DNA from 3 places in the Alkalihalobacterium sp. TH-98 genome. Region 1 is predicted to be linked to each of the others. Evidence: riboswitches for the same ligand, from Rfam matches in the RefSeq annotation. Region 1 holds a riboswitch; each other region holds the start of a gene.
What was found. A riboswitch is a leader RNA that binds a small molecule or an ion and turns the genes downstream of it on or off. The one in region 1 is predicted to bind thiamine pyrophosphate.
Positions count from the first base shown of each region.

Region 1 (10,782 bases):
AAAGCTTCCGAAGCAGCATACGTTAAAACAGGAGCAAATTAATCAATTATTAGTGGCCAAAGCAGAGGAAGGAAAAGTGGTTACTAGACTAAAAGGGGGGGACCCTTGTGTGTTCGGTAGAGTTGGTGAGGAAGCAGAAGTTCTGGCCAACCATAGAATCCAATATGAAATTGTTCCAGGTGTATCCTCTGGAATAGCTGCACCAGCTTATGCTGGCATTCCTGTAACTCACCGTGATTACGGATCTAGCTTTGCGATAGTGACAGGGCATTTGCAAAACGAAGAAAATAATGAAGTCAAGTGGAGTGCATTAGCAAGTGGAATAGATACAATTGCTTTTTATATGGGCGTAAAGAACTTACCTCTAATCTGTAATCAATTAATTCTTCATGGAAAAAAACCCTCAACTGCAGTAGCTATTATTGAATGGGGAACAACGGAAAGACAACGGACGGTTGTCGGTACGCTAACAACGATTGAAGAGAAGGCAAGAGAAGCTAGTATCTCTCATCCTGCTATTATTCTAGTTGGTGAAATTGTAACTTTACGAGAAAAGATCAAGTGGTTTAGAGAAGAAGCTTTAACTGTGTCATAGAAACTTGAAGATATAACCACCAAATATAGATATAGCTTCCTATGGAAGCATCTATTTTGGTGGAAAGTTCACGACCTGCGTATACAAGGTTAAAACAATAAAAGTCATGACCATTGGTAATAGTAGTATGACTTAAATCGTAATAATTATGATTTATAAAGGAGGACGAAAGATGCAGACTGACCTAAAAATCAAATCATCTCCTAAATTACTACATAAGAAAAAGATAATAAACGTTTCACAGCTGCTCTTCGTTTTCATATTAGTGAGTATACTAATTACTTCCATGACAGCAGCTGTAATGATTGGCCCTGTTTCTATCTCTCCATTAACTGTTTGGAAAATAGCATTTTCTAAATTCCCATATATAAATGAAATGATCGTTCATGATTGGTCAAAATCACAGGAACAGATTATATGGGAAATTCGGTTTCCGAGGGTTTTATTAGGTGCTGTAGTAGGTGCAGGGCTAGCGGTTGTAGGTGTGGCCATTCAAGCATTAGTACGGAACTCCTTAGCCGATCCTTTTATTCTCGGTGTATCTTCTGGTGCTTCTGTCGGTGCAACGTTAGTCATTATCTTTGGTGCATTTAAGCTATTTGGACATTATGCATTGTCAATGGCTGCTTTCTTAGGTGCACTTGCTTCAGTATTAATCGTTTTTATGCTTGCACAAGTTCGCGGAAAAATATCTACTGTCCGGCTGCTTCTAGCAGGAATTGCTGTTTCGATGATGTTATCTGCCGTGACAAGCTATATTGTTATTTCTGCTCCGCGAGAAGAAGGAATAAGAGATGCGATGTTTTGGATGATGGGGAGTTTGGCTGGTGCAAAATGGGAGCAACTTCCGGTTCCTTTTTTCTCATTAATAATAGGCATAATTATTTTAGTTTTATCCTATCGTCCTCTTAATTTACTGTTGATGGGAGATGCAACTGCTACAACGTTAGGGATGAACATTGACGTGTTTAAGAAATTCTTGGTCTTATTAACGGCTTTATTAACTGGAGTTATGGTCTCTGTGAGTGGTGCGATAGGATTTATCGGGTTAATGGTACCACACATCGTTCGGTTAATGGTTGGTTCTGATCATCGAAGAGTGCTAATTGTCAGTAGTTTAATAGGTGCAATTTTTCTTGTATGGGCAGATGTTGCAGCAAGAACTGTAGTTTCACCTCAAGAATTACCAATAGGTATTGTTACAGCTATATGTGGTGGTCCATTTTTTATATGGCTATTAAGAAGAAGTAACTATTCATTTGGAACAGAGGATGGTGGAAAGTAGTGAAGCTTTCAGTCCAAAATGTGGTGACGGAAATTGACCAAAATCCAATCATTCAAAATATCAATTTCCAAGTAAATGATGGTGAGTTTGTTGGTGTGATCGGACCGAATGGCAGTGGCAAATCGACATTATTAAAAACGATTTATCGGATTTATGCACCTTCTAACGGGACCATACTAATGAACCAATCGAACACAAATAAGTGGAAAAATCGTAGTTTTGCTCAACAAGTAGCTGTTGTTGGTCAGGAAAGCTCAGTGCCATTTGATTTTACAGTAGAAGATATTGTGCGGATGGGGAGACATCCACATAAGAGGTTTTTAGAAAAAGATAATGAATACGATGAAACAATAGTAACCCGGTCACTAAACGAAGTAGGAATGGAGCATTTCCGAAATCGGAGTTTTTCACACTTGTCAGGCGGTGAAAAGCAAAGGGTATTAATAGCACGAGCTCTTGCACAGGAACCCAAATTATTTATACTAGATGAGCCGACAAACCATCTTGATATTCAGCATCAATTACAGCTTCTTGATGTAGTAAAAGGTTTAAAACTAACGTCTTTAGCAGCTTTACATGATCTAAATTTAGCTGCTGCTTATTGCGATAAATTACTAGTGATAAACGAAGGGCAAATCGTTGCAAAAGGTTCACCAGAAGAGGTGCTGACCGTAAAACTATTAGCCGATGTTTTCCATGTTAATGCGACTATTCTTAAACACCCAATTACTGGGAAGGTTCATGTTTTATATACTTCGAAAATGGCGGTTAGGTAAAAAGGTGAAAATGTGAGGCCTATTGTTTCAAATAATTAGGAGGAGAGAATGGGCGAATATCAATGTAATTTTTGTGGATTTCAATATGAAGAAAGAAATGGTGATACGAAAAACGGAATTCCAATCGGAACACCATTTGAACAGTTAGCTGGGTCGCTTTGTAACCGCTGTGGTATGCAGGGGGATCGGCATAAAAGACAAATCACTCAACCTTATATTGGCCTTGAAGCCGAGTATTTCGATCTTTTTACTGGAAAAAGTGGTGTCGAATTCTTTAAACAAATGATTAATACTACTCCTGAACCTTGTGTATTAGAGTTAGGAGTTGGGACAGCCAGAATCGCGTATGAATTGGCTGTTCAGGGAGTTGATGTAACAGGGCTCGATACGAGTGAAGATATGCTCGAAATAGCTGAAAAGAAACGAAAAAGGTTAAGAAATGTGTCTAAGTTAACTTTAATACAAAAGAATGCATTAGATATCAATTCTTCTATCAAATTTAGCCATATTCTACTAACAGAAGGCTTCTTACAACACTTTCTGTTACCTGATGAACAGTTGCAAGTATTGGCAAACGTGAAAAAACATCTTGTAGATAGTGGTTTAGTAGCAGTTGACCTTATCATTCCACCGAATGAGAGAAATTGGAAGGTAAGTCAATGTAAACAATGGGGGAAGAAACGAATTTATAAGACAACCGAGGGCGTAACTCTCTTAAACCGACAGACATTTGAAACAACGATAACCTATGAAACATATGAACAAAACAATGAAGTTTCTCGATATAAAGTAGACCGGGAGTATAGTTTAATACTTCCTAGGGAAATGTGCTATCTATTAAACGCAGAAGGCTTTGAAGTAATCGACATGTTCGAAAATTATCAAACTAGTTATCAACGTATTAGGGGAACAACATTAATACCTCAATTAGCTAAAAAAAGAGCTGAAGCGGTATTAAGAAGAGATGAAACTCTTGATGGGAGTATAAATGAATTCCAACGTAATCTAGAACCTTTTAAAGAGGAGGTTTGGACAAATGGGGGTTATCCAATTCCCATTCGAGGAGACGTAACAGATTATCAAGTAAGTAATCGCTGGACAATTATTGCTAAATTAAAAAATAAGGAGAATGAATATGAAAAAAATCAATAAAATGAAATCGATCTTATCAGCTATTATACTTACATCCACACTGCTAGTTGGATGTGGGCAGCAGACGGGAACAAACGAAGAGGTGACAACAACGAATAGTCCTCAAGTTAAAGAAGTTGAAAAGGTCGACCAAAATGAATATGAATCATTTGAAATCGAAAATAATGAGCAGCTGTTAGTGTTCACTGAAGCACCTAAGCGTGCAGTTACGTTAAACCAACACGTAACTGAAGTGATGCTAGCTCTTGGATTAGAAGAATTTATGGTGGGAACCGCATATTTAGATGATGCCGTCTTACCAGAATTTAAGGATGCTTATGAGTCAATCCCAGTTCTTTCGGATCGATACCCATCGCAAGAAGTGTTTTTAGCAGAAGAACCTGATTTCGCTTATGCAGGGTGGGCAAGTGCATTTCGCGAGGATAATATTGGTACTGTTGAACAATTAAAAGAGTTTGGCATCAATGCATACTTACATGAGTCTTCTAGTAAAGTTGGCCCGACAATTAATGATATTTATTCAGATATTCGAAATATAGCACGTATCTTTAACGTCGAAGAAAGAGGAGCACAAATAATTGCTTCGATGGAAGAAGAACTATCTGAAATTCAAAAAAATATTCCAGAGGTAACAGAAAAGAAGAAAGTATTTGTATTTGATAGCGGAGATACGGCACCTTTTACAGTGGCACAAAATTTTTTAAATTCGTTAATCACGCTAGCGGGAGCAGAAAATATATTTAGTGAAATCGATAAAAACTGGGCAGAAGTAAGCTGGGAAGAAGTAGTGGATCGAGATCCTGAAATAATCATCATTGTTGATTATGGTGAAACGTCGGCTGAAGAGAAAAAAGATACATTACTGCGTCATCCGGCACTAGAAGATGTTACAGCTATTAAAAATGAGAATTTTATTGTAATTCCATTATCTGCAGCAGCAGAAGGGATTCGAGCACCTTATGCTTTGGAAATTTTGGTGAATGGCTTATATAAATAAAGTTCAAGCGTTGTTCATTGCTCATCTGATGATTTCGTACTAGAATAAATAATAGATTACGAGCTAGATGAAAGGCATGAAAAAATGAACAAACAAATTTCTATATTGCTTTCTGTTTTTATTATACTTTTTGCTTTAATTGGATCATTGGTTAAAACGACAGAAGTCGCACCAGCTAATGCTCGAATGATAGTAGATCATTCACTTAACGTCTATGTTTCTCCTCCTTGCTTTAATGAAGCAGATGTTACGAACTTTTTAGAGGAAGTAACATTAAAAGATGCGCTTGATATGGAGTATAGACCAGAGTCAAGCTGTACAGAAAATTCATTAATAGGTGAACCAAGGTCATTGATTTCTCTATTACTTGAAACTGTTGGTCTTCGTTCAGGAAAGTGGGACCGCGACGGGGAATGGCAATAATTTTGCTGTGGATTTAAGTCATTTACATTACCGGACCTTTACAAAAAAGAAGCTGATTTATAGATTAGTTATCTATGAATCAGCTTCTTTTTATTATCTATATATTTTACTTCCTTGTTCCTTGAATTCTTCAGATTTCTTTTCCATTTCTTCTTTGAGTAAAGTATGTTCATCGATTCCTTTTTCTTTTGCGGTTTGACGAATATCATGAGAGATTTTCATACTACAAAACTTAGGCCCGCACATTGAACAGAAGTGGGCGGTTTTGGCGCCTTCTGCTGGAAGGGTTTCATCATGAAAACTCATTGCTTTTTCTGGGTCTAAAGATAAGTTAAATTGATCTCGCCAACGAAACTCAAAGCGAGCCTTTGAAAGTGCATCGTCTCGTCGTTGGGCATTTGGATGCCCTTTCGCTAAATCAGCTGCGTGTGCAGCAAGTTTATAGGTTACAACACCTTCACGAACATCGTCTTTATTCGGCAACCCTAAATGTTCCTTTGGTGTTACATAGCAAAGCATGGCTGTTCCGTAAGAAGCAATCATCGCCGCACCGATCGCTGAAGTAATATGGTCATACCCTGGTGCGATATCAGTAGTGAGTGGACCTAATGTATAGAAAGGTGCTTCATGACAAATATCAAGTTGTTTATCCATATTTTCTTTGATTTTGTGCATGGGTACATGTCCAGGACCTTCTACCATTACTTGAACGTCATGTTCCCAAGCAATTTTCGTTAATTCTCCTAGTGTTTCCAGTTCAGCAAATTGGGACTCATCATTAGCATCAGCAATTGAGCCTGGGCGCAAACCGTCACCTAATGAGAAAGCGATATCATACGTCTTCATAATTTCACAGATCTCAGCAAAATGAGTATAGAGAAAGTTTTCTTGATGGTGGGCAAGGCACCATGCAGCCATAATTGAACCACCTCTAGAAACAATACCGGTTAAACGATTAGCTGTAAGTGGTACATATCGGAGTAGCACCCCGGCGTGTATCGTAAAATAGTCTACTCCTTGTTCTGCTTGCTCTATTAATGTATCTCGGTAAACTTCCCATGTTAAGTCTTCAGCTACTCCATTCACTTTTTCAAGGGCCTGGTAAATAGGCACTGTACCTACTGGGACTGGACTGTTTCGAATAATCCATTCTCTTGTTGTATGTATATGCTTTCCTGTGGATAAGTCCATAATTGTATCGGCACCCCAGCGAATAGCCCAAGTCATTTTTTCGACTTCTTCTTCTATAGATGAACTGACTGCTGAGTTTCCAATATTCGCATTAATTTTCACGTGAAAATTACGACCGATAATCATTGGTTCACTTTCAGGGTGATTAATATTGGATGGAATAATTGCTCTTCCACTCGCTATTTCTGAACGCACAAATTCAGGGTCTAAACCTTCACGAATTGAAATAAATTCCATTTCAGGTGTGACGATTCCTTTTTTAGCATAGTGAAGTTGGGTTACATTTTTTCCTTGTTTCGCTCGTACTGGTTTTCTGCTTGTTGTATTAAATACTTCCACAGCTTTTGTTTTTTCAATATCAATAAAACCATTATCCTCAGGTTTTATATTACGACCCTCATAATATTCAACGTCGCCACGATCTAAAATCCATTGTTTGCGTAATTCTGGCAGTCCTTTTCTGACATCTGCATGATATGTAGAGTCAGTGTAAGGCCCGGTCGTATCGTATACTCTAAACGGTTCATTAGGTATTTCTTTTCCATTAAATGAGGTTGGGCTTAGTTCAATTTCACGAAAAGGAACAGCAATCGTATCGTTTGTACTGCTTTTCTCATACACTTTCTTACTGTTTAGAAATGGGTTAAGAATTGACATAAAAGATCCTCCTAAGTTTGATTTAAGTTCTGGATGTTAGAACCGATCATGGAGGAGGGGAAGATAATATAAGAATGTCATCCATTTTTATAGCTGCAATCATTATGGTGTTATCCGACTGTTATACAGTCGTCTATTTTTCATAATGTGCACTATAAAAATAAAAAGACCGCAAGAAAGCGGTCGAATGGACATAAGAATTCTACAAAATCCCTCCGCTAGCATTACCTAGATCAGGTTCACGGTCGACAACAGTATCAGTTGTCCTCTCAGCCCCTTGCTTTGGAGCTCCCGTTTTCTTCAGTTGTACTATTAAATTAACACAATATTTAGGAAAAGAAAACAGTTAATTGGATCTATTTTCCTTTTTTTCTTGTAGCTTTATTCATGATGAGTCCTAATTTTTAATTCCTATATGTGATGTTGGTTTCAAAAACTGACTAAAGGAAGTGAAGAATGAAAATAGTTTGCTGGATGGTTACATCTTAAAAAAAGTAATTACGAATAATTTATGAATAAGGTTCTGGCGAGAAGGGATTTTGCTGAGAAATATCGAATATTGTTTGTTAATTTTAGCTCTTTATTCCTGTGAAGTGTTACTGTCACATGAAAATCCAACCATATGGGAGGGTTTTCTATCGATTAGCGTGAAAGGGGAGGATGTGAAGGTTGAATAAACCAGTTGGTGATATATCCTTACACAGCCTACAATATCCAATTTATTCAACTTTGCAAACAGGCAAGGGCTATGATAAATTATGAATTATTGAAATATTAAGGGAACAGAAAAAAACTTTATAGGAGTTGGAGAAACGAGATGAGAGTAGCGAAATTCGGTGGAACATCAGTGGCTAACGCAGAGCAAATTCGTAAAGTGGCTTCAATCATTGCCGAGAACGAAGAGAGAAAATTTGTGGTTGTCTCAGCCCCAGGGAAGAGGGAAGCAACCGATACAAAGGTTACGGATTTACTTATTCAGTTAGCCGATGCCGTGGTAGAAAAAGGTGACGTTGAAAATGCTCTACTAGCTGTTGTAAGCCGTTATGAAGAGATTGCATTAGATCTCAATTTGTCAGCAGATATTATAGAAACGATTAAAGAGGATTTACAAGCAAGAGTAGCTTTTGACACTTCCCATGAAGGAAAATTCATCGATCAAATGAAAGCCAGTGGAGAAGACAATAATGCAAAGTTAATCGCGGCTTACTTTCAAAGCACCGGAATTGAAGCGCAATATGTAAATCCAAATGAGGCCGGATTATTAGTGTCTGATGAACCCGGGAACGCTCAAGTTCTTCCGGAAAGCTATGAACATTTGTTCCAATTAAGGGAACGTCCAGGTGTGATCGTTTTTCCAGGATTTTTTGGATACTCAAAAGAAGGAACACTAGTTACTTTCCCTCGAGGTGGATCAGATATTACAGGATCTATTTTAGCTGCAGGAGTGAAGGCGGACTTATATGAGAATTTCACAGATGTTGATTCGGTATTTGCAGCCAATCCAAAGATCGTTGAAAATCCTGTGAACATTAAGAAAATGACGTATCGTGAAATGCGCGAATTATCATATGCTGGTTTTTCAGTATTTCATGATGAAGCACTAATGCCTGCATTCCGTCAGTCCATTCCTGTTTGTATAAAAAATACAAATAATCCAGAAGCTCGTGGAACGATGATTATGGCTGAACGTGCTTGTGTGTTAAATCCAGTGATCGGGATTGCAAGTGACTCGGAATTTTGCACGCTATATGTGCGGAAGTACTTAATGCACCGCGAAATCGGTTTTGGACGTAAGTTACTTCAAATTATTGAAGAAGAGGGCATTTCTTATGAACATATCCCATCTGGAATTGATGACACGTCTGTTATTTTAAAACAGTGTCAGTTGGATGGGGAGAAAGAAGATCGCATCATTACTCGTATTCGAGAAGAGTTAGATGTAGATGATGTGTATGTAGAGCGTGATTTTTCCATGATTATGATGGTTGGCGAAGGGATGCACAATACGATCGGTCTTTCAGCACGTGCAACTTCGGCACTTGCCAATGCTAATGTAAATATTGAAATGATTAATCAAGGCTCTTCAGAAGTCAGCTTAGTATTTGGTATTCGCCATGAAGATGAGGAAAAAGCTGTTCGTGCCCTATATGATGAATTTTTTGGCTCAGCGGACGAGTCAATTGAATAAACTTTAATGGAAGTTAGAAAGGTGCAAATCATAAAGTGATTTGCACCTTTCTTTATCTTCATATAAATTAACAATCGTTTAGTCAAATATCGTTCACATAAGATAGGCAAGGAATAGCTTATAATAAGAATAACGAGGATAAAAGGGGGAAACAAGGATGAATGAAGTAGGAAAATTACCAACTCAAATTATCTTAAAACATAAAGAACAACAAAATCTAAGTGATTTTGCCGACGTATTAGAAGTGATTGCGAAAAAACTAAGAGAAGAAGGTCAGTTCGTTTTTATGCAAGGTGATGAAGAAGTGCAAGTGAAACCGTCGCAACGTCTAAAAGTAGAATATGAATACTCGACCAAAGGGGACAAGCATTCGTTTGAGATTGAGTTTGACTGGGTGGAAGGCGAAACAGGCCCAAATAAAATGGGGATAAAATAAGTCAAAAGCTGAGGGGGTTTCCTCAGCTTTTGTTCATCTTAATCATTATATTTTTAAGTTCAGCAATTTCTTTACGAAGCTCTCGTACCTCATTTTTCATTTCGACCTCATCATTGTCGTCTTCGTCTTTACTTGTTTTTTCAACATTACTTACGATAACCCCGATAAACAAGTTAAATACAATGAAGGTACCGACAAGGATAAAGAGGACAAAGTAGATCCATGACCAAGCTACTTCTGCAAAGATGGGGCGCATAACCCCGCTAGCCCACGATTCTAGAGTAACTACTTGGAATAAGGTTAATAAGGATAATTGCAAATTTCCAAAATACTCAGGTGCCACTTCAGCAAACAACATCGTTCCCGTAACCGCAAATATATAAAAGATAATGCTCATTAAAATCATAATATTCCCTAGTGCTGGAATCGTTAATAAGAGCGCATCGACTAATTTTCGTAAAGAAGGAATAACGGAAATAGCTCGCAGGACCCGAAGAACACGCAGGATACGTAAAACGGTGACAAAGTGTGCACCTACAAAAATATGTCCTGCCGCAACAATAAGAAAATCAAACCAGTTCCAGCTGCTTTTAAAGAAAGTGTAGGTGGGACGGGCAGCAATCATCCTTAGGGCAATCTCTATTGTAAAAATCCACAATAGGGTAATGTCAGCATAGTAAAACCAACTTGTATACGTTTGGTAGACATTAGGATATGTTTCGATCCCTACAACAATGGCGTTTATAATAATAAATGTAATGACCGTAGTAGTAAATGCTTTATGTTCAACTATTTTTGCACAGTATTCCGAAATCCGATTCGGTTGTTTATTTTCTTTAGCTTGTTGTGAAGCCATCTCTCTCCTCCAAAACTACTCTTTATCATCTATTTTCTACAACTTAATGATTTAACCTTTAAATGCATACCTACTTATTTTACTAGATTTTGATGTATAGGGAAAGTAGACATCGTAACTTCGTTCAACACATTGCCACCCACGAACAATATGGATTTTGTTACAATAAAGGAAACGTTGTATAGAGGGAGATGGATATAATGGGTCATTATTCGGTCATTATTGT
Region 1 is NZ_JBYCKM010000009.1:226,229-237,010, reverse strand. It holds gene cobA (uroporphyrinogen-III C-methyltransferase) at 1-595, shown strand, start outside; gene AC2VNP_RS04405 (FecCD family ABC transporter permease) at 882-1,880, shown strand; gene AC2VNP_RS04400 (heme ABC transporter ATP-binding protein) at 1,880-2,656, shown strand; gene AC2VNP_RS04395 (methyltransferase domain-containing protein) at 2,705-3,808, shown strand; gene AC2VNP_RS04390 (ABC transporter substrate-binding protein) at 3,792-4,805, shown strand; gene AC2VNP_RS04385 (hypothetical protein) at 4,890-5,228, shown strand; gene thiC (phosphomethylpyrimidine synthase ThiC) at 5,322-7,076, opposite strand; TPP riboswitch at 7,270-7,381, opposite strand; gene AC2VNP_RS04375 (aspartate kinase) at 7,894-9,264, shown strand; gene AC2VNP_RS04370 (amphi-Trp domain-containing protein) at 9,422-9,700, shown strand; gene AC2VNP_RS04365 (ion transporter) at 9,723-10,556, opposite strand; gene AC2VNP_RS04360 (NAD(P)/FAD-dependent oxidoreductase) at 10,757-10,782, shown strand, end outside.

Region 2 (10,782 bases), on a different contig from region 1:
CTGCAATTGCCGCTGCAAACGTACAACCTGTTCCATGAGTATTTTTCGTACTAACCCGTTCCGCTTCTAAAAGAGTAATATTTTCTCCATCATACAAGATATCCGTAGATTTCTCATCACCTTGTAAATGCCCGCCTTTTAACACAACATACTTTGGTCCGAGTTCATGTAACTTCTTCGCAGTGATTTCCATTTCTTGTAACGTTGTCATTTCTTCAACACCTAATATTTTCGCTGCTTCAGGTAAGTTAGGTGTAATAACAGTTGCAAGTGGAAGCAGCTTCGTAACAAGAGCTTCAACAGCTGCATCTTGTAATAGTGATGCACCACCTTTTGCAATCATTACAGGATCGACCACAAGATTGTTTACTTGATAATGTTCTAGCTTTTGTGCAACAAGCTCAATAATTTCAGCTGAAAATAACATTCCTGTTTTAACTGCATCCGTACCAATATCAGATAACACAGCATCAAGTTGAGCTTCAATAGCCTCCATAGATTGTGGAAACACCCCATGGACACCTAATGTGTTTTGAGCAGTTAACGCTGTAATAACGCTAGTACCAAATACACCTAATTCTTGAAACGTCTTTAAATCGGCTTGTATACCCGCTCCACCGCCACTGTCGGAGCCTGCAATTGTAAGTGCTTTGTTCATAACTATTTCACCTTCCTAGATTGTTGACTCCCGCTTAACTAAATCGTTCTGGAGAAAACGATGTTAGCGGTACAATCTCCTGTTTTTTATCAAGAAGATCTGCAACGATATGAGCAGTTACAGGGCTTAATAATATACCATTACGATAATGTCCTGCCGCAAAAATAATTTCTGGCGAATTGGATAACGTACCAATTAAAGGGTAACCATCTTGTGTAGCCGGCCTTAAACCAGCCCATGTATGAAAGGGTACTTCATTCTCAAGAAAAGGCAACACATTTTTATTCCAATTGGTTAATCTGCGAATTCCTTTTTCAGTAACCGTCGTATCAAATCCAGCAATATCTTCTGACGCGCCGTTAACAAGCGTACCATTCGCTTTAGGAACTAAATATCCTTGACTCGTATATATAATATGATTAACTTTTCCTACCGGGATATTGTAAGCACAGATTTGTCCTCTAATCGGATACACTGGAATACTTAGATCGAATACGGTTTCTAATTCTTTTGCCCAAGCACCGTTACTAACTACCAAGCGGTCACCCGAAAATGTTCGTCCATCTTTTGCTACAATCGTTATTTCAGACTGCCAACTATGCAAAGTAACTTCTTCAAGGTAATCATAAATCTTTACACCTAATTTACGACAGCCTTCTTCTAAAGCTTTTACATAATCTGGTGCATATACATGACTCTCTTCAGGATAATACATCGCCGCAATCATATCTCGGGAAAGTTCTTTTTCTAACTTAAATAAGTCTTCGCCATAGAGAATTTCTGCTTTCGCGCCAAACTGACCTTGCCATTGCTGTCTCGTTTCAAGCGCTAAAAGATCTGCTTCATGATAGACACAATGTAAACTTCCTGAGTTCGTGTATTCAAAATCCATTCCCGAAACTTCTTTTACTTCTTTTTGCCATTTCGGATATAGTTTTAAGCTCTCAAGACAAAGTCTAAAAAAATCATCAGGGTCTTCTCCTATCTCAGAAAATGGAGCAAGCATTCCAGCTGCAGCTCCTGAAGCCTGTCCACCACAAGCTACTTTTTCTAAAACAACCACTTCATGTCCGCGTCTCTGACATTCAAAAGCGGTTGCAAGTCCGATAATACCCCCGCCTAGTACAACAATCCGTTCTCCCATTTACATTCCTCTTTCTATTTCAAGATCAACGATTCGTAGGCGCTGCTTGCTGTTGCATAGCGTTTTTGCGGAATTCGACCAGCTAAATAAGACATTCGACCAGCTTCAATAGCATAGCGCATTGCAGTAGCCATCTTAACTGGATCTTTTGCTTTTGCAACAGGTGTATTCATTAGTACACCGTCTACGCCAAGTTCCATCGCTTGAACAATATCTTTCGCAGAGCCCAGCCCAGCATCTACAATAATCGGTACATTAGCCTCTTCAACGATTAACGAAATATTATAGGGGTTTAAAATTCCTAAACCTGTTCCAATTGGTGCACCACCAGGCATAACAGCCGCAGCCCCTGCTTCCTCTAATCTTTTACATAATACAGGATCATCGGAAGTATAAGGCAGTACCACAAAACCTTCGTTAGCAAGAACTTCCGTTGCTTTTAAAGTTTCAATTGGATCAGGTAGTAATGTTTTCTCATTAACACTGATCTCAACCTTAATCCAGTCACTTAGTCCACTTGCTTTTGCTAAACGTGCAATTCGTATTGCTTCTTCAGCTGTTTTGGCTCCTGATGTATTAGGCAAGTACGTGAATGTTTGTCCTTCTAAATGTTGTAATATTGCATCTTCATCAGGGGCTTCTAGATTAACTCTCCTAATCGCAAACGTCAGGACTTCTGAACCAGATGCTTTAATAGCCTCATTTTGTACAAATGGATTTGGGTAACGTCCGGTTCCAATAAAAAATCGAGAAGACAACTCTTTTCCACCAATGATTAACTTGTCTTTGCTGTTGTTCATATGATCATCCTCCTCCTACAAAATGGACTAATTCAATTTTCATTCCTGGCTCAACGATGGTAGCCTCCCAGTTGATTCGATCAATGATTTCTCCATTCACTTCAGTAACCACTAAATTTTTTTCAAGCCCGTAATGTTTAACAATATCCGCTAGTGTACTTACTTCTAACTCTACCGTTTCACCATTCACATAAATTTCCATTATAATTTCACCTTTTGATTTATTTTTTCGATAAACTGTTGGCATACAGATTGAACATCTTCTGCTCCTACAATTTCACTAATTGCACAAATACGTGTAGCCCCTGCCTCTAATACTTGATCGACGTTATGAAGCTTAATTCCACCAATAGCAACAAAAGGTATCGTAATTTCTTGTACCACTTGACGAATGTAATCCGTAGTAACGGGGTCCACTACATCTACTTTACTATTCGTATGAAAAATCGGTCCTACCCCAATATAATCTGCTCCTGCTCGTTCAGCCTCTCGAGCTTCTTCAATCGCATGGGTAGATAGGCCAATAATCTTGTTCTCTCCAACAATTTTTCTTGCCTCTCCTATCGGTAAATCATCTTGCCCGATATGAATCCCATCAGCATCAACTGCGAGTGCTACATCAATATGATCGTTTACTATAAATGTAACCCCATATTTTTTCGTTAACTCTCGTAATTGCTTTGCTTTTTCAAAAACAACTTTTTTTGAATTGGTTTTATCACGTAATTGAATAATGTCTGATCCACCTAATATAGCTTGTTCTATTACCGTTACTAAATCCCGATTCGGGTGAAACTCTTCACCAGTAATCGTATAGAGTTTAAAATCTTTCATTTCTTGATGTCTCCTTTCACTGACTAAAGAATAATGACAATTAAAAGATCTACTATGCTTAAACAAAGCAAAACTATAAAATACCGCAGCTAGCTGCTTTCAAAACAAGTAAAAATAAAACCGCAATCCAACGACGGATTACGGTTAGATATTGATGTTTAATCAATTCTTCGACTTTCCTACGCTGGGATTACCAGATCAGGTTCGAGGGTAAAAGGATATCCTTTTTCTCAGCCTTGTTACAGGCACCCCTAGTCACTCTTATTAAATTTTCTCTTTTTTCATTATGACATATTTTTTATAGATTACAACTGAAAAGCACAGGTTCATTACTCTACTAGTGAATGAATCGTTTTATTAGATAGATCAATCAACCACTCAAATTGGTTTCCGTACAACATCCAATTTCCATCTGGTGACAAATTGAGCGGCGCTTGCAGATCCACATCTATTATTTTCTCTTCAGTACCATTCTCAACATTAAATTGAGTTAATTCAAAAGGATCGTCGTAACCAAAAAAATCACCGCTGTACATCGGTCTTAAATAATAAAAGAAGTGCTCATTATCATCATATTGATGAAAAGGGATCCACCACTGCTCTGAGTATGTATTTAACGTCGGAATTTCAAGTTGAGCTTTAAGATCTTGATTTTGATAAAATTGATAAATGGATTGCTCAGCCTCCAGCGACTCGACTGAAATAGCGACAAGAACATTTTCTCCAAATGTAAAAAATGCAATGACGTCCTCTAAAATTTCTTCCGTTGTGTTTGACACTAAGTTGTGTTTATATATTGGAGCGAAAAAACTTGGAGCAAAAGAAGACCATTCTAGAAAGGCAACTTCATCTTTAGACAACCACTGAAAATAGGTTTGCTCTAGTTTTAGCTGTGCCAATCTTCCTTCACTAAGATTTAATTGATACACATCAAACTCCCAGTCTGGAAGAAATGAAATGATAATGAGTTCATCAGAATTGTAAGGACTCCAAAAAAGAGAATATTCTTCACCAATGTCACTTAATTTATAAACCATCTGTCCTTCTGAATTAATAAAGTAAAGAGGAGAGCTTAAATCGTAAGTCGAAGTCTGGATAGCAAAGTATGAGTGGTCATAGTTTGCTTCTACCGAGAAAATTGGTTCTTCGGTCTGAAAAAAATCACTAATTTCACCTGTTTTCAGATTCACTTTGTTTATGAAGGAAGTTGCATTTTCGTCTTTTAATAAGAGAACCGTATCACTATCGTACCATTCACTTATTTCAACAAAGCTGTATGGATTTACTTGAAGTGGTGTTTGTAAATCTGTTTTCGTTAACAAATCTAATTTCTTCTCTATCAAATTGACATTTTTTTGAGCGTGGTGAGTTAGTCCTTCATCTTTCGTAATACATCCGACACTAAATATTACAAGGAAAGTTATTACGAAGAACAGAGATTTACTTTTCATTTGAACCTCCGTTTAAAACTACATATTTCTTCTTATTACAGACAAAGAATAATTTCCATTATTACATGTTTCATATATATGCTCAATAAAATAAAAGTTCGTCCATCAAATTGACATAAAAAGGGTGCAAATGCACCCTTTACTTAATTTAATTATATAAAAACTTAGCACCTGCTATTCCTGGGTTAGTCATTTCTTTCGGGTCTAAAATTTCATTTAGTTCTTCTTCAGAAAGAATTCCCCGCTCTATACAAATTTCTCGGACAGGGCGATCGGTTTGGATGGCTTCTTTAGCAATTCTACTTGCTGTTTCGTAACCCACATGCGGGTTTATTGCCGTAATAATCCCTACACTTCTCTCGACCATATCTCTACACTTTTCAATATTGGCCGTAATCCCTTCAATTGTATATTGCCTAAACACTTTTATTCCATTTTGCAATATAGATAACGATTGTAACAAATTAAAAACTAGAACGGGTTCCATCACGTTCAACTCTAACTGTCCTGCTTCAGAAGCAAGACTTATTGTGTGATCATTTCCAATGACTTGAAAAGAAATTTGGTTAATCACTTCACACATAACTGGATTTACTTTTCCTGGCATAATTGATGAACCAGGTTGACGTCCAGGTAAGTTAATTTCATTTAACCCTGTTCTAGGCCCTGAACTCATCAACCGTAAATCGTTTGCCATTTTGGATAAGTTTATTGCTAATATTTTTAGTGCACTTGATAATTCGGTATAGGCATCCGTGTTTTGAGTAGCATCCACTAAATCCTCAGCTGTCTCAAATGGTAACTTTGTAATGTCAGCTAAGTACTTGGCCACTTTTTGTATATATTCAGGCAATGCATTTAAACCTGTTCCGACTGCAGTTGCCCCCATATTTATTTGGTACAATTCACTTAATGAACCGTTCAATCGTCGAAGATCCCTCGTAATTACTCGCCTGTAGGCGCCAAATTCTTGCCCAAGCCTTATCGGTACAGCATCCTGAAGATGTGTACGTCCCATTTTTATGACGTTATCAAATTCTTCTTCTTTATCTGATAAAGCCTGAATTAAATCTTCTAATTGTTGTGTTAAACCTTTTGCTAAATTTAAACAAGAAATATGAATAGCTGTTGGAAACGCATCATTCGTAGACTGTGCCATGTTCACATGAGTATTCGGGCTGACTTTTAAGTACTCCCCTTTTTTTCCTCCTAGAAACTCAATGGCTCGATTGGCAATAACCTCATTTGCATTCATATTAAAAGATGTCCCGGCTCCTCCTTGAATAGCGTCAACGATAAAGTGATCATTCAGTTTCCCTTCAATTACTTCTTCTGCTGCCTCAACTATAGCATCAGCAATTTGCGGGTTTAGAGCACCTACATCTCGGTTTGCCATTGCCGCAGCTTTCTTTACATATCCGAATGCTTTAATTAACTCTTCATGTGGAGGATAACCGGTAATTGGAAAGTTTTCTTTTGCTCGCATCGTTTGTATTCCGTAATACGCATCAGCCGGTACTTCCTTCTCACCAATTAAATCACGTTCAACTCGGTATTTCTCCATGTAAACTTCCCCTTTATTTAACTAAATTAAATTTAGTTTTCTTTCTATAGTCGTTTTCAATGCACCCTTTTTCTTAATGGTTAATATTAATATATGTTATTGTTCATTTATCGTTAATGATATTGATACTAGCCTTTTACCTAATTATTAGATTTAGCTAACCAAGCTCCACCGATAACACCTGCATCGTTTCCTAAAGTTGCGGTAACGATTGATACTCCTTCTACCACACGAGGTAATGCAAACTTTTGAAAAGCTTTTTCAAGTGGTTGCAGTAAGGTCGGTCCTGCCTTAGAAACCCCGCCTCCAATTACGATCTTTTCAGGGTTTAAGGCATTGGCTAAATTCGCAAGTGCAAAGCCCAAGTAATATGTAACCTTTTCTATAACTTTGATGGCACATTCATCTTGCTTATTGGCACAATCAAACACTAATTTAGCCGTCATGTGTCCAGCTTTCTCCGATTCACTAGCTAAAAGGCTATTCGGATATTCAGTAATAAATTCTTTTGCAATTCGGGCGATGCCTGTTGCAGAACTTACAGTTTCAAGGCATCCTGTTTTCCCGCAATTACATTGATAACCACCTTCTGGAACTGCTGTTATATGACCGATTTCACCAGCCATACCATTAACCCCATGAAGGATATTACCATTAGCAACTATTCCCCCGCCAACTCCAGTACCTAAAGTTACACACAATAAGTTTTTCGCACCATCACCAGCACCACGCCACATTTCACCAAGAGCAGCGATATTGGCATCATTATCAACAATTACGGGAAGCCCTGCATCCATTTCCAAGCGATCTTTTAAATGGAAATCTTTCCAACCAATATTAACCGCTTGGTAAATGTACCCTGTTTCCATATTAATAAAACCAGGTGCTCCCATACCTATGGAATGTAAACGGCTTTTCGTTTCTCCTAAATGTTCTAAAGAGGCATCAATCCATTTTGCAATATCAGTTGTAATTTCACTGCCGTCATTCGAGGTATTTGTTGGTACTTCTCCTTGATAAACAATCTCACCATACGGGTCGATAAAAGCTAGTTTAATCGTTGTTCCTCCAAGATCTACACCTACATACCACTTTGTAGTCATGTCATCAACCTTTCTGTTCTTCACGTTGTTCTTTCTTCAATATAAGTAAAGCTTCTTGAAATAATTGTGTATCAAGCATGCCTAACTCATACATCTCGCGAATTTCTTCCTCCATCATAATAGCGTCTACATGACGATTTTTTGTATAAATAAAAGTTCCATACTTCTTTAATAATTGCTGAACATCATAAAATGTCCTCATCTGTGTATTCACCTACCCACCTCATTATAACAACTCCATTTTAATCAACAAGTATTTCAGTATACAATTGTTTAATAAATTGTCACATAAAAAAGCCCTTATTTGTTCTAACATAAAGAGAGAACATTTATAAGGGGGATTTCACCTATGGATAGCTTCACTTTTTTTATATTAGGATTACTCGTCCTAGTTAGTGCTGCCATTATTTCTGTTATTTGTATTGTTAAAAAGAAATCATTTATTATTCCTGTTATTTTATTAGCTGTTGGGTTTATTTTAGGTTTTATCGGTTTGTTTAATATGGAGCATGAAGAGCGTGATTATTATACACTAGGAATAATTACAGAAACGTTATTTGGTGGCAAACTCCTTTAAAAAATTTTAAAGATTGCTATTAAAAATAGGTATACTAACGGTAAATAAGACACATATTCAACACGCCAGATTTTCTGTAAAACTTCATATTGAATAAGTTGTCCTATAAGAATGGAAAAATAAAAAAAGCCGATTGATACGAAATGAAGCCAAATACTTGCTTCGCGAATCGTCCACTCCATGCCAAATAAAAAAAATAGTAAAAACAAAACGCCCCATAGCACTCGAGACTGTTGATGAAAGTATCCCATCATCGGATGAAAGTTAATAAACGCAAGTGCAATTGTAGCTAGAACGACTAGTCCTACTAAGATTTCAATAAACTGGAGAGCTATTACTTTCTCAAATAAACGGCTGATTACGATACCGAAATAGACTGCAAAAGCAAAAAATAGAGTTACTAGAAAAACCTGCAGTCTAGTTGGCATCATTCGTCTAGATATCATTAATCCACCAATACTAAACCCTATAGAAATCGTATAAAACATTCCGATTAAAGAACTTATCATAATTTTATCCTCCTTCTTAAAAGTGAAACAAGCTGCTATTATCATCTATATGTATGAATTAGGTGAATAAGACACTAAAGAGACAAAGGAGTCCAAGACATCATGGAAGACAAACTAAAAGACATTATTAACCGAGGACTTTACGGTAACCCAGAAATTAAACCTGAAGAACGAAATATTTTTCTTACAACTATTATGGAACGAATTCACCTTGCTCTAACGAAGAAACAAGTTATTCATCAAGGTATGTATAACGAAGCAGTAAGAATATTACAAAATGAACAAAACATTCACATGTATATCAACGGAAATTTATCTTATCAGCTGTATTCCAATTATGTAAAAGAAGCGAACAAACATCATGTCCCGTTTACAGTTGTAAATGCTAATCAAACTACACCGATTGGGCTTGTCATTGCAACCGAATTTCAGGCGATCAATAAACCGGAAATTTTTATTAAAGATGAATTCTATGGAATGGATTTCAATTTAGAAAAGTAGGGTACTCAACTACTGGTGGTTCGCCGCTCATCAAAATAAAAAAGTAAGCCAAGCGTGAGCTTAGCTTACTTTTTTTGTTTATACTTTACGGCGCAACCTTTAATCTTTTTAACGATCCGGGTCAAGCGGATGTATAGCTGGTGGTCTTCTATTTTTTAGCGGGATTGGAGAACGCAATAATACATCCTTAAATCCTTTTAATGAGAATGGTAAGAACGGCCATAGGTAAGGCGTTTGGAATCCTTTCATATTGACTAATAAAAGAATAAAGAAGACGATACCTACTAAATAACCAGCTAAACCAAATATAGCTGTACTAATTAGCAGAAAGACTCTAATTAAACGATTGGCAAGACTTAATTCATAGCTTGGTGTTGCAAATGATCCGACTGCTGCAACCGCTAAATATAAGACGACCTCTGGAGAAAACCATCCTACTTCAATGGCAACTTCACCAATTAAGATCGCAGCTACTAAACCAAGCGCGGTAGCAAGTGCACTTGGTGTATGAATGGCCGCCATCCTCAACATCTCTATTCCAACCTCTGCTAATAGAAACTGAACATAAATAGGGACCTGACCTTCCTCATTTGGCCCTATATAAGCAAGCATCTCAGGCAGTAAATGCTCGTTCGTTGCAAATAAATACCAAAGGGGCAATAAGAAGATAGAAGCCCATACGGCTGCGAAACGTACTCCTCTTAAGGCAATACCAACGATTGGCTTCTGACGATATTCTTCCGCATGCTGTAGGTGGTGCCAGAACGTAGTAGGCGTTATCATGACACTTGGTGAGCCATCAACCATGATGACAACATGTCCTTCAAAGAGATGGGATGCAACTACGTCTGGGCGTTCAGAATACCGTACCATTGGATATGGATTATAGTGTCGGCCGAAAATAAATTCCTCAATCGTTTTATCGCCCATCGGTAATCCATCTGTATCTATTAAATCTAATGATTCACTAATTTTATCTACAACTTCAGGGTCAGCGATATCTTCTATGTATGCAATACATAAATCGGTTTTGGAACGGCGTCCGACCCGCTTATATTGTATTCTTAAGGTTCGGTCACGAACTCTTCTCCGAGTTAAAGCTGCATTTTCAACTAACGTTTCAACGAAACCATCTTTTGCCCCACGTATGACTTGTTCTGTATCAGGTTCCTCTGGTCCTCTGACAGGGTAGGTTCTCGTATCAACTAATATGATTTTATCCAAACCATCTACTACCAAAGCGGCTTGTCCAGCTAGTACGTCATCTACTATAGCGTCTAAATCCTCATTTGTATCAATCTCTACATAAGGGATTTTCGTATGTGTTAACGTCTTTAAAGGATTTTCTAGTAAATCTTCCGGCTTAAGTGTGGCTAGTTCACGCTGAATTTGTGTTAAGGAGAAATCTTTTGCAAATCCGTCTACAACAAAAATAGCCATCGGGATTTCTGCATATTCCAAATCAAGGTGTATGATATCAAAGCTTTTATCAACACCTAGAGCCTCTTTTAGAAAATTTATATTTTCATCTATTTGTTTAGACACTGGATGTAAAACATTTTCTTTTGCCAAAATCAGATCGCCTCCACTTCAAGTACATTTTTTGCAAAGCTGGTGATTTTATGCAAAAAACAAAAAAAT
Region 2 is NZ_JBYCKM010000027.1:125,359-136,140, reverse strand. It holds gene thiD (bifunctional hydroxymethylpyrimidine kinase/phosphomethylpyrimidine kinase) at 1-658, opposite strand, end outside; gene thiO (glycine oxidase ThiO) at 693-1,802, opposite strand; gene AC2VNP_RS11095 (thiazole synthase) at 1,817-2,602, opposite strand; gene thiS (sulfur carrier protein ThiS) at 2,607-2,804, opposite strand; gene thiE (thiamine phosphate synthase) at 2,804-3,436, opposite strand; TPP riboswitch at 3,596-3,699, opposite strand; gene AC2VNP_RS11080 (YqgU-like beta propeller domain-containing protein) at 3,766-4,887, opposite strand; gene aspA (aspartate ammonia-lyase) at 5,036-6,451, opposite strand; gene AC2VNP_RS11070 (ROK family glucokinase) at 6,592-7,554, opposite strand; gene AC2VNP_RS11065 (YqgQ family protein) at 7,559-7,756, opposite strand; gene AC2VNP_RS11060 (hypothetical protein) at 7,904-8,131, shown strand; gene AC2VNP_RS11055 (hypothetical protein) at 8,128-8,640, opposite strand; gene AC2VNP_RS11050 (YueI family protein) at 8,743-9,141, shown strand; gene AC2VNP_RS11045 (spore germination protein) at 9,250-10,713, opposite strand.
Region 2: another riboswitch for thiamine pyrophosphate. It lies ahead of thiE (thiamine phosphate synthase); the one in region 1 lies ahead of thiC (phosphomethylpyrimidine synthase ThiC).

Region 3 (10,782 bases), on a different contig from region 1:
GCGATATCCAATGACATCCCTTGAATGAAACCTACCTCTTCAATAATTCTCTGGTCGGTACAACCAACTAACAGAACGACTAATAGAAGCCATTGAATTATCTTCATAGCTGCACCTTCCTTCTTGCAATCGGTAGGAGTAACAAGACGAGCAGGGGCAAACCGAACGCCACACCGATTTCAATCACTGCTAAATACGTTAACAACGTCTCTAATTCTGTATAGGTAGTGAAAAAGTAAGTAATTATATAAGCAAAACCAACTATTATAATAATACTTTTCTTCTCTTTGACTTTTGTACCCATATAACGAAACGCCTCTATTGCTCCCCATATAAAGAAAACCCCCGTTACAATGATTTTTATGATAAAAACAGGCACAATTAAATTGTCTACTCTTTCTAAGAACGGGGCCTCAATGTATGCAAAAAGCTCCAGAGTCGGAAACTGAATTTTAACTAATTGTTGTAGACTGTAAAATCCAAAACAAATTAACGAGGTGTATCCGTAAACGAAGGTTGTCACTAAATTACCAAGTATCATAGAACGAACTAATTTGGCACTCTTTTTTACATATGGTGTTAATAAGAACATAATTTCAAAACCAAGAAAAGAGGTATAAACGGATGAAATTTGAAATAGGGAGAGATCTCCGTCCTTAAACAAAAAAGAAGTTAATCGAACGAAATCGAATTCCCTAAAAAAAATCAAACCTAATAACAACGTCCATATCGAAAAATAAAAAAAGATTGTTGTTGCTTTTATCATGTTCGTTATTCCTAAATTCAAAAAAACAAAAACTATAATAAACATAGTTGTAATAAACCAAAAAACATGCGTTGTTGGAAAAAAGATAATTTGAATAATAATCGCAAACTGCTTTAATACAAGGGCAGCGATTGCACACCACAAGACAATGATGATAAAGAACAGTAGATAGTAAATCCACTTTGGCAATGCAATTGAAATCACTTCAAACATAGAACGTTCGCCAATTCTCTTATATACAAATGAAAATAAGCAAATATTCAATATAACAAAGGCTGAAAGAGGAAAAATTGCAATCCAGCCATTGGTTCCAAACACCTCTCCTAGAATTCGAGGAAGAGCGAATATGACGACGCCAGACTGAATCATATACGTTAATACAATTAAGTGAAATTGATACTCTCTTCCTTCCATTCTCTTTCACACTACTTTCTTATTTTCGTTTTAATTTTGTTCTTAGGAACAGCTTCTGACGTCCTTTCTTTGTCCGCCCAGAACGGCGCCCTTAGTATAGATGTTTTTAAATCTGAAACTACTACTGGTGCTACGGGTGTTAGATAAGACATTTGCAGACTTGTAACTTTTACTAAGTGCAGGAGGATGAAAATGATACCAATTAACAGCCCGAAATTCCCCAATGCTCCCGCTAGAATAATGAGGCCAAATCGAGCAATTCGTATCGAAGCACTTAACATATAGCTCGGTAGAACAAACGAAGCAATTGCCGAGATAGCTACAGCAATAATTAATGTATTACTAACTAAACCCGCCTGTACCGCAGCTTGTCCGATAACGATCCCGCCAACAATACCGATGGTTTGTCCAATCTTAGTCGGTAACCTTGCTCCTGCTTCTCGTAAAAGCTCAATCGTAATTTCCATAATTAATGCTTCTAAAAGCGGCGGAAACGGTACCCGGTGGCGTGACTCCGCTAACGATAAAAGCAACGTTTCCGGTATCATTTCATAGTGGTACGTTGTAACAGCAACATAAAAAGCCGTAAACGTAATTGTGATAACGATAGACAAATATCGTAATAATTTAGTTGCTGTTCCGATGGCCCAACGTTGATTTTTATCATCTGGCGAATCAAAAAATTCAAAAAAATTCGTCGGCGCAATAAATGCTGTTGGACTATTATCCACCAGACCGACTACCTTACCATTAACAAGTTGATTGACAACCACATCAGGACGTTCCGTGGTAATAAATTGTGGGAAGATCGAGTTAGGATGTTCATCAATTAATTGAACAAACATATCCGTATCGTATATCGCATCAATTTCTATTGCTGAAATCCGATCTTTTAGTGTATTAACAAATACTTCATTGGCAATGTCTTCCATATACAATATCAAAAGATCCGTTTTTGTCACTTCGCCGGCACGTAGTTTTATAACTTTTAACTTTGAGCTTTTAATTCTTTTACGAATGAGAGATAAATTCGGCTCTAACCCTTCAATAAAAGCATCGTGAGCACCAGTAATTGTACTTTCTGTCTCTGTCTGTTCAATTGCACGATTTTTCGGTTCATAGGCATCTAATAAAAACACTTGTTGATTATAAAAAATCACTACATTGCCATCTAAAATTCCTTCAACCACTCTTTCAGTGCTTTTTCCTATTTCAAATTGTTGACTAGTAAAAAGCTCAGAAGGTTCAAGATTATGATTAAGTGGGTTTAATATTTCTCTTTCAAAAATGTCCTTACTAATTAGAGACTTGAAATATAAAAAATCAATTTGTAGTGAGGGCATTGAATAATGTTTAATATCTGAGCAATTTTCAAACTCTTTTTGAATTTCCTGCAATGTAATTGGGTTATTGATTAAGTCCCTGGGTTCTTCTTGCTTTTGTTCATGTTGCTCTGATAAAAGCTTGTTTTTAACTCCTAGAAGTTTTTTCATCGAACGAACACCTCGGTACAATATGTGTTCATATTTTTTTCATTTATTAGAAGTTTATTCTGATTTTACATTGAAATAAAAAAGACCCTCACATATAGTGAAGATCTAGTTTTCTGATTTATAGTGCAAGTAATTAATTAAGTGTGTGACAGCAACTTCTATCGCCTGTTCACTTGGCTCCAAGCGGTTATCATGAAGGCCATATGGACTGTTGACTCCAAGCCAGAACATAAAGCCCGGAATTTCTTCTAGAAAATACCCAAAATCCTCACCAGTCATTGCTTCTGTACATTCAATCAACTCAAAGTTTGAATGATCACGAGTGAAATTAATAAACTCACGGGTTAACTTTTCATTATTATAAACTTGACAATAGTTTGCACCGTAATCAATTGTTGCGCTACATTCAAACCCTGCTTCTATTCCTTTAACAAGTGCTTCAATTCGCTGTTTGACTTTTTGCATCGACTCAATGGACAGCGTTCGTATCGTTCCTTCAATACGTGCCTTTTCCGCAATAATGTTCTGCTTTGTCCCACCTGTGATTTTCCCAATAGTAACGACGGCTGAATCAAGTGGATCGACATTTCGCGATACAATAGACTGAAGTTGAGTTACTAAATGGGCTCCGGCAACGATCATATCCCTTGTTGTATGCGGATAAGCAGCATGCCCACCTTGCCCTTTTAAATCAATAAATAATTCAGACGTATTTGCAAAAAGCAGCCCTTCTCTTGTTGCAATTGTACCTACAGGATACTCTGGAGCGATGTGTAAGGCAACCATTTGATCCGGTCGCCACTCTTTTAAAATATCTGATGCCAGCATTGGCTGTGCCCCGCCTGGACCTTCTTCTGCAGGTTGGAAAATAAATAAAAGGTTATCTTTAGGTTGTACTTTTGAAAAATAAGTAAGCACTCCTAAAGCAATTGTCATGTGGAGATCATGACCACAAGCATGCATTTTCCCAGGATGAGTCGAACGAAATGAATAAGATGTCTCTTCATCCATAGGCAACCCATCAATATCAGCACGATAGCCAATCATCTTTGAAGGGTCACTGCCTTGAACCTTTACGACGACCCCTGTTTTCCACGTTTTAATTTCTAGATGCGTCTTCGGTAATTGGTTGATATATTCTAATAGAAAAGCTTGTGTTTTCACTTCTTCAAACCCTAACTCTGGAATTTGATGAAGTGCCCTTCTTACTTCTACTAATTTAGCTATATCAATCATTGGTTAAGCTCCTTCTCCTGCACAAGCTCGAGTTTTGCTTCTAAAACTTTGGTGAATTCATCTATTTCTTCTTCCGTGAGCGTGAGCGGCGGGAGTAGACGAATGATCGTTTGTTGGGTCACATCGACTAAATAGCCTTCTGCCAACAGGTCTCGTTGCAACTTCTTTGCATCTTCAGGAGCAAGGAGTGTTACTATACCAACCATCATTCCTTTACCACGAATTTTTTCTAATACTTTAGGATTTTTGTCTTTTAAACGATTTAGTTTTTCATGTAAGTATTTTGAACGAGCCACTGATTTCTCCAGCTCACCATCTTCTAGTAAAACCTTGAACACTGTATTACCAAGGGCAGCACTTAATGGTGAAGGTGCAAAAGTTGTCCCGTGATCACCAGGTTTAAATAGATGACTTAATTCGTTTGAAACGATAATACCTCCAAGCGGTAAGCCACCACCAATTCCTTTAGCAAATAAAATTAAATCTGGTGAAAAACCTGCGTGTTGATAAGCAAAGATTTTTCCAGTACGTCCAATCCCTGTTTGAATTTCATCCATACAACAAAGCACACCATATTTTTTCGTCAAGTGAGCAACCTCACGTAAATACTCTTCGTCTAATGGTAAAATACCACCTGATCCAAGTACCGGCTCCATTAATACAGCTGCAGGATTTTTTGTCTTAATGATTTCTTCTAGCTGGTCAAGATTATGAGGTTCAACTTCATAAACCGGCATATCCGTTACAGGAAAATCTTGATAAACACCCGGTTGCCGAGTTAATTTTATTGCACCTAATGTTCTGCCGTGAAAACTCTTTTCTAGAACAACGACACCACGATTATTCTTTTCTCCATCTTTCGTCCACTTATGAATTAACTTAATCGCAGCCTCTGTTGCTTCAGCCCCTGAATTCGTAAAGAAAACTTTTCCGTCAATTGACTGCTCAACTAACGTTTTCGCTAATTGAATAGCTGGTTGATTTAAAAACACGTTTGAAATATGTAAAAACTTTTCACCTTGCTCCTTAATCGTTTTAACTATCTCTGGATGAGAATGACCGAGTACATTAACCGCTAAGCCGGTAAATAAATCAAGGTAGGCTTTTCCTTCCGTATCAATAAGATGATTTCCTTCACCTTTTTCAATCGTAATCGGTAAACGATTATACGTGGACATCATATATTGTTGATCAAGGCTTTGCCAATCTGTCATGAGTGGCCCTCCTTTTAGATAGAATTGAGGCATCCATCAAGCGGGAAGCTCAATGAATGCCGTAGTTGATTAGTTATCTTCGTTTAAGCGACGTAATTCTTGTTTAATTTCAGTTTTCCCTTTAGTTTTTTCATCAATCTCTTTAATTACACGAGCTGGAGTTCCAGCAACAACCGTATTTGGAGGAACATCTTCCGTAACAATTGCCCCTGCAGCTACTACTGCACCTTTACCAACAGTAACACCTTCAAGAATTACTGCGTTAGCTCCAACAACTACATCATCTTCAACTACAACTGGTTTTGCAGAAGGTGGCTCAATTACACCTGCTAATACTGACCCTGCGCCAATATGACAATTTTTCCCAACTGTAGCACGTCCACCCATTACAACGTTCATATCGATCATCGTGCCTTCGCCGATAACTGAACCGATGTTAATGCTTGCACCCATCATAATGACTGCATTATTACCGATTTCAACTTGGTCACGAATGATTGCACCCGGCTCGATACGAGCTTGGATATTTTTCATGTCAAGTAATGGGATCGCTGAATTGCGACGATCATTTTCTACTACATAATCTTCAATTTTTGCTTCATTTTGCTGAATTGCAGCTTCGATCTCTTTCCACTCTCCGAAAAGAACCCCTACATTTCCTGTAATAAATGCTTTTGTTTCAGAACCAAAGTCGATTCCTTCTAAATCACCTTTAATATGTACTTTAACTGGTGTCTTTTTCACACTATTTGAGATAAAAGAGATAATTTCATTTGCATCCATCATTTTCATAGTTTAAGCCTCCAATAATTTTCTATCTTTTTAAATAAGTATGAGAAAAATGTCGTTCTGTATCATAAACACATGACGAATTTTTCCGATAGTATGATTGTACCAAAAAAGCTAACAGACCTCTATTATAACATCCCACATTAATAAAAAAATTCTCTACATGTTTGAAATTCTTTATCAAAAAAGCAGGAATTTTAATAGGATATGACGAATATTTATTCATCAATAGTCTAGGAGGAGAAATTATGTCAATACAAACTGCTGACTTACACGATGCACATGGAGATCAACTACTACTCGCTGAACCAATCTTTCAATTTTGGGGTCAGAAAAAAACGTTTGAAGGACCGATTTGTACTGTACGTGTTTTCGAAGACAATGTATTAGTCAAAAAAGCTCTTCAAGAAGTTCCTGAAGGAAGTGTCCTCGTAGTTGATGGTGGCGGATCTAAGAAATGCGCTTTAATGGGTGATAACCTAGCTGAAATTGCTGTTTTACGAAATTTAGCGGGAGTTATTATTAATGGCTGCATTCGCGATTCTGCACAAATTAAAGAAATGAATATTGGAGTGTTTGCAATTGGAACAAATCCTATTCGCAGTATCAAAAAAGGTCTAGGCGATACAAACGTCCCTGTACAATTTGCAGGAGTGAACTGGGAACCTAACCATTATGTTTACGCAGACAGCGACGGCATATTAATAGCGGAAAAGAAAATTGACTAAACTTTGGTACAAAATTAATAACAGAACGAGCACATGGCATGTGCTCGTTTTTTTACGCCTTTAGAAGAAAAAAAAGAAGGCTGACTACAATTTGCAGCCAGCCTTTCAAAATTATATTTAAATTGATGAGAGAGTTTTGTTAGAAAACCGCTATATAACTTATTACTTTTGGAATTGTGCTTCTTCAGTTGAACCTTTAAGAGCTGTAGTTGAAGAAGTACCACCAAATACAGTTTGAGATACTTGGTCGAAGTAACCAGTACCAACTTCACGTTGGTGACGAGTAGCTGTGTAACCATGCTCTTCAGCAGCAAATTCAGCTTGTTGAAGCTCAGAGTAAGCACCCATACCACGAGTCTTATAGCCACGAGCAAGTTCAAACATGCTGTAGTTAAGAGAGTGGAAACCAGCAAGTGTAACGAATTGGAATTTGTATCCCATTTTCCCAAGTTCTTGTTGGTAAGTTTCGATTGTATCTTTGTCAAGGTTAGCTTCCCAGTTGAATGAAGGCGAGCAGTTATATGCAAGCATTTTCCCAGGGAATTTTGCATGAATAGCATCAGCAAATTGCTTCGCTTCTTCAAGGCTTGGTTTAGAAGTTTCGCACCAGATAAGGTCAGCATATGGAGCATAAGCAAGACCACGTGCGATCGCTTGATCGATACCAGCATTTGTACGGAAGAAACCTTCTGGAGTACGCTCACCAGTAATGAATGGAGCATCTAATGGATCGATGTCGCTTGTAATTAAGTCAGCTGCATCAGCATCTGTACGAGCAATTACTAGTGTTGGTACACCAGAAACGTCTGCTGCAAGACGAGCTGATACTAAGTTACGTACAGCTGTTTGTGTAGGGATAAGTACTTTACCACCTAAGTGACCACATTTTTTCTCTGAAGCTAATTGGTCTTCAAAGTGAACACCAGATGCACCAGCTTCAATCATACCTTTCATAAGTTCAAATACGTTTAACTGTCCACCAAATCCAGCTTCAGCGTCAGCTACGATTGGTGCGAAATAATCAACTTCGCCTTCGCCTTCCATATGTTGGATTTGATCAGCACGTTGTAAAGAGTTGTTGATACGCTTAACAACTTGTGGTACTGAGTTTGCAGGATATAAACTTTGGTCAGGATACATGTGACCTGCAAGGTTAGCATCAGCAGCTACTTGCCATCCACTTAAGTAGATTGCTTTTAGACCAGCTTTAACTTGTTGTACCGCTTGACCACCAGTAAGTGCACCAAGTGCATTTACATAAGGCTCTTCATTTACAAGCTTCCATAATTTTTGTGAACCTAAACGTGCTAATGTATGATCAATTTGAACAGAACCGCGTAAACGAACTACTTCTTCAGCTGAATAAGGACGCTCGATACCAGTCCAACGTGGATCATTATCCCACTGTTCTTGTAATTTCTTAGCTTCTTCTTGAATGTTTACTTTTGCCATAATCTCCATCTCCCTTTTCTTAAGAAAATTTTAATTTATGATTGAGGTATTATTTCTAGTTGATCAATGCTATGTAAGTTTGATTATAGAGAATAGTTGATTACTAGTTGACCAAAATCTTAGATAATAATAGGTCTCAATCACTGACCCCAACTTCTTTACTTCTTTTCTGTATTACTACAGTTTGTTGTTTACAGTTTTATAATATAACAGATAATTAGAAAACTCAACCACTTTTTTTCATTTTTTAAATCTTTTATAAATAGTCGTAATATTCAATCTTTTAACTTGTTAGTTAAAATACATATTGTCCTGAAATACTCTTATATTCCTGATGAACGCCTTAACTATAAGCAACTTTCTTAAAAACCATAAAACAATTACTCAAGATAAAGCCCGTCTAGTAAAAAATAATAATTTTAGGTCACTAATGCTCTCCTCATACTCGGATTTTCATCATAACTGTTACATAAATAAACTAACCTACAAAACTGTTATGAGACAGATATTCTTCATAAGACTTTATAGTTTCAATACTTTCAGATTTTTCGGTTGAGTTTCTACTGTAAGTGTGTTAATTTTGTACTCAGAATAGCAATATAAATAATTTTATTATGAAATATCCACTAGGGGTGCTTTTTAAAAGCTGAGACTGGCAAATGCCTAAACCCTTGTACCTGATCTAGATAATACTAGCGGAGGGAAGTGGATAGTCGGAACAGCGAATGAGCAATGTTGAACCATTAGTTCGTAACTGACTATTCAACCACTTCCCTTTTATAGGAAGTGGTTTTTTTATGCTATTTTGGAGTACGGTCAGTGTTTCATTTTAATATTGAAAGGAGTGAGTCTGTTGACTAAAACATCTATTGATCTACTACTTCATCAAATCGATGAGCGAAAAGAGGAACTTGTTGGTCTAGCCAAAACATTAATTCGCTATAAAACACCAAGCCCACCTGCTCGAAATACTGCTGATGCACAAGAATTCATTGCTACATATCTACAGGAATTAGGGTTCACGATTGATAAGTGGGATGTGTATGAAGGTGATCCAAATGTAGTTGGAGTTTTAGCTGGAACAAATTCTACAGAATTTAATAGCCTCCTTATTAATGGTCATATTGATGTCGCCTCTATTGAAGAAGGTGAAAACTGGGATCAAGATCCTTTCACCCCAGTTGTAAAAGATAATATCTTATACGGGCGTGGAGCTGCTGATATGAAAGGCGGCCTCGCTGGCGCTTTATTCGCTATCAAGCTATTAAAAGAAGCTGGGGTTGACCTTCCTGGAGACCTTACTTTCCAATCGGTCATCGGTGAAGAAGTTGGTGAGGCAGGAACACTTGAGTGTTGTAAAAAAGGGTATGATGCCGATTTCGCTGTCGTAGTCGATACGAGTGACTGCCAAATCCAAGGACAAGGCGGAGTCATTACTGGCTGGATTACAATACAAAGTGCACAAACGTTTCATGATGCAAACCGCCGAAGTATGATACATGCCGGTGGTGGTTTATTTGGAGCAAGTGCCATTGAAAAAATGACAAAAATTATTGAAGGGTTAAAAGATCTTGAGCAATATTGGGCAGTTACAAAATCATTCCCTGGATTCCCAGCTGGAATGACAACGATTAATCCAGCTGTTATTGAAGGTGGACGTCATGCAGCATTCATTGCTGATCGATGCTCCTTATGGATTACTGTACATTTTTATCCAAATGAAAACCATGAAGAGATTGCAAAAGAAATTGAGGAACATATCCTTAATGTCGCAAAAGCTGACCCGTGGCTTCGAGATAACCTCCCAACATTTCGTTGGGGTGGAACATCAATGATTGAAGATCGCGGTGAAATCTTCCCTTCTCTTGCAATTGATGAAGAGCACGCCGGCCTTCAAACATTGGCACATGTTCATCAGTCTGTCCTTCATGAAAAAGCGACAGTCGGAATGTCCCCCACAGTAACAGATGGAGGCTGGCTTGGAGAAGCAGGCATTCCTACCGTTATTTATGGACCTGGAAAGCTCGAGCATGCCCATGCCGTAAACGAACAACTTTCAATTGATCAACTCGTTCATTTTACAAAAGTAATGACACTATTCATTTACGAATGGTGTCATACCAGAAAGATGGAAGTACCTGTTTAGTGGCGTATACGAACAAAAAAATCAAGGAGTGATTTTAATGCAATTTACAGATCGTTTATACGAAAAAGCAAAACCGATTTGGAGAAAAAGCCATGACCATCCGTTTGTTCAAGGAATTGGCCACGGTACGTTAGATATTGAAAAGTTTAAGTTTTTTATGCAACAAGACTACTTGTATCTCATTGAGTATGCACGTTTATTTGCATTAGGAAGCCTTAAAGGAACTGACCTTAAAACGATGTCAACCTTTGCAAAATTACTAGACTCTACATTAAATGTAGAAATGGATTTACATCGTCAATATGCACGTCGTCTTGGAATTAGTGAGGCAGAACTTGAAGCAACAAAAGCCGCTCCAACTACTCTAGCTTACAGTGGTTATATGCTAAATGTTTCCCAACGCGGTTCATTAGCAGACCTCGTTGCCGCTGTCCTGCCGTGCACTTGGAGTTATTATGAGATTGGAACTGAGTTAAGTAAAATTCCTGGAGCACTTGAAAATGAAACATACGGTGAATGGGTAAAGATGTACGCCTCTGAGGAG
Region 3 is NZ_JBYCKM010000045.1:343,200-353,981, reverse strand. It holds gene AC2VNP_RS17335 (Ger(x)C family spore germination protein) at 1-107, opposite strand, end outside; gene AC2VNP_RS17330 (GerAB/ArcD/ProY family transporter) at 104-1,180, opposite strand; gene AC2VNP_RS17325 (spore germination protein) at 1,192-2,673, opposite strand; gene AC2VNP_RS17320 (N-acetyldiaminopimelate deacetylase) at 2,779-3,909, opposite strand; gene AC2VNP_RS17315 (aspartate aminotransferase family protein) at 3,906-5,123, opposite strand; gene dapD (2,3,4,5-tetrahydropyridine-2,6-dicarboxylate N-acetyltransferase) at 5,193-5,915, opposite strand; gene rraA (ribonuclease E activity regulator RraA) at 6,161-6,640, shown strand; gene aceA (isocitrate lyase) at 6,803-8,092, opposite strand; TPP riboswitch at 8,711-8,813, shown strand; gene AC2VNP_RS17295 (acetylornithine deacetylase) at 8,946-10,238, shown strand; gene tenA (thiaminase II) at 10,276-10,782, shown strand, end outside.
Region 3: another riboswitch for thiamine pyrophosphate. It lies ahead of AC2VNP_RS17295 (acetylornithine deacetylase); the one in region 1 lies ahead of thiC (phosphomethylpyrimidine synthase ThiC).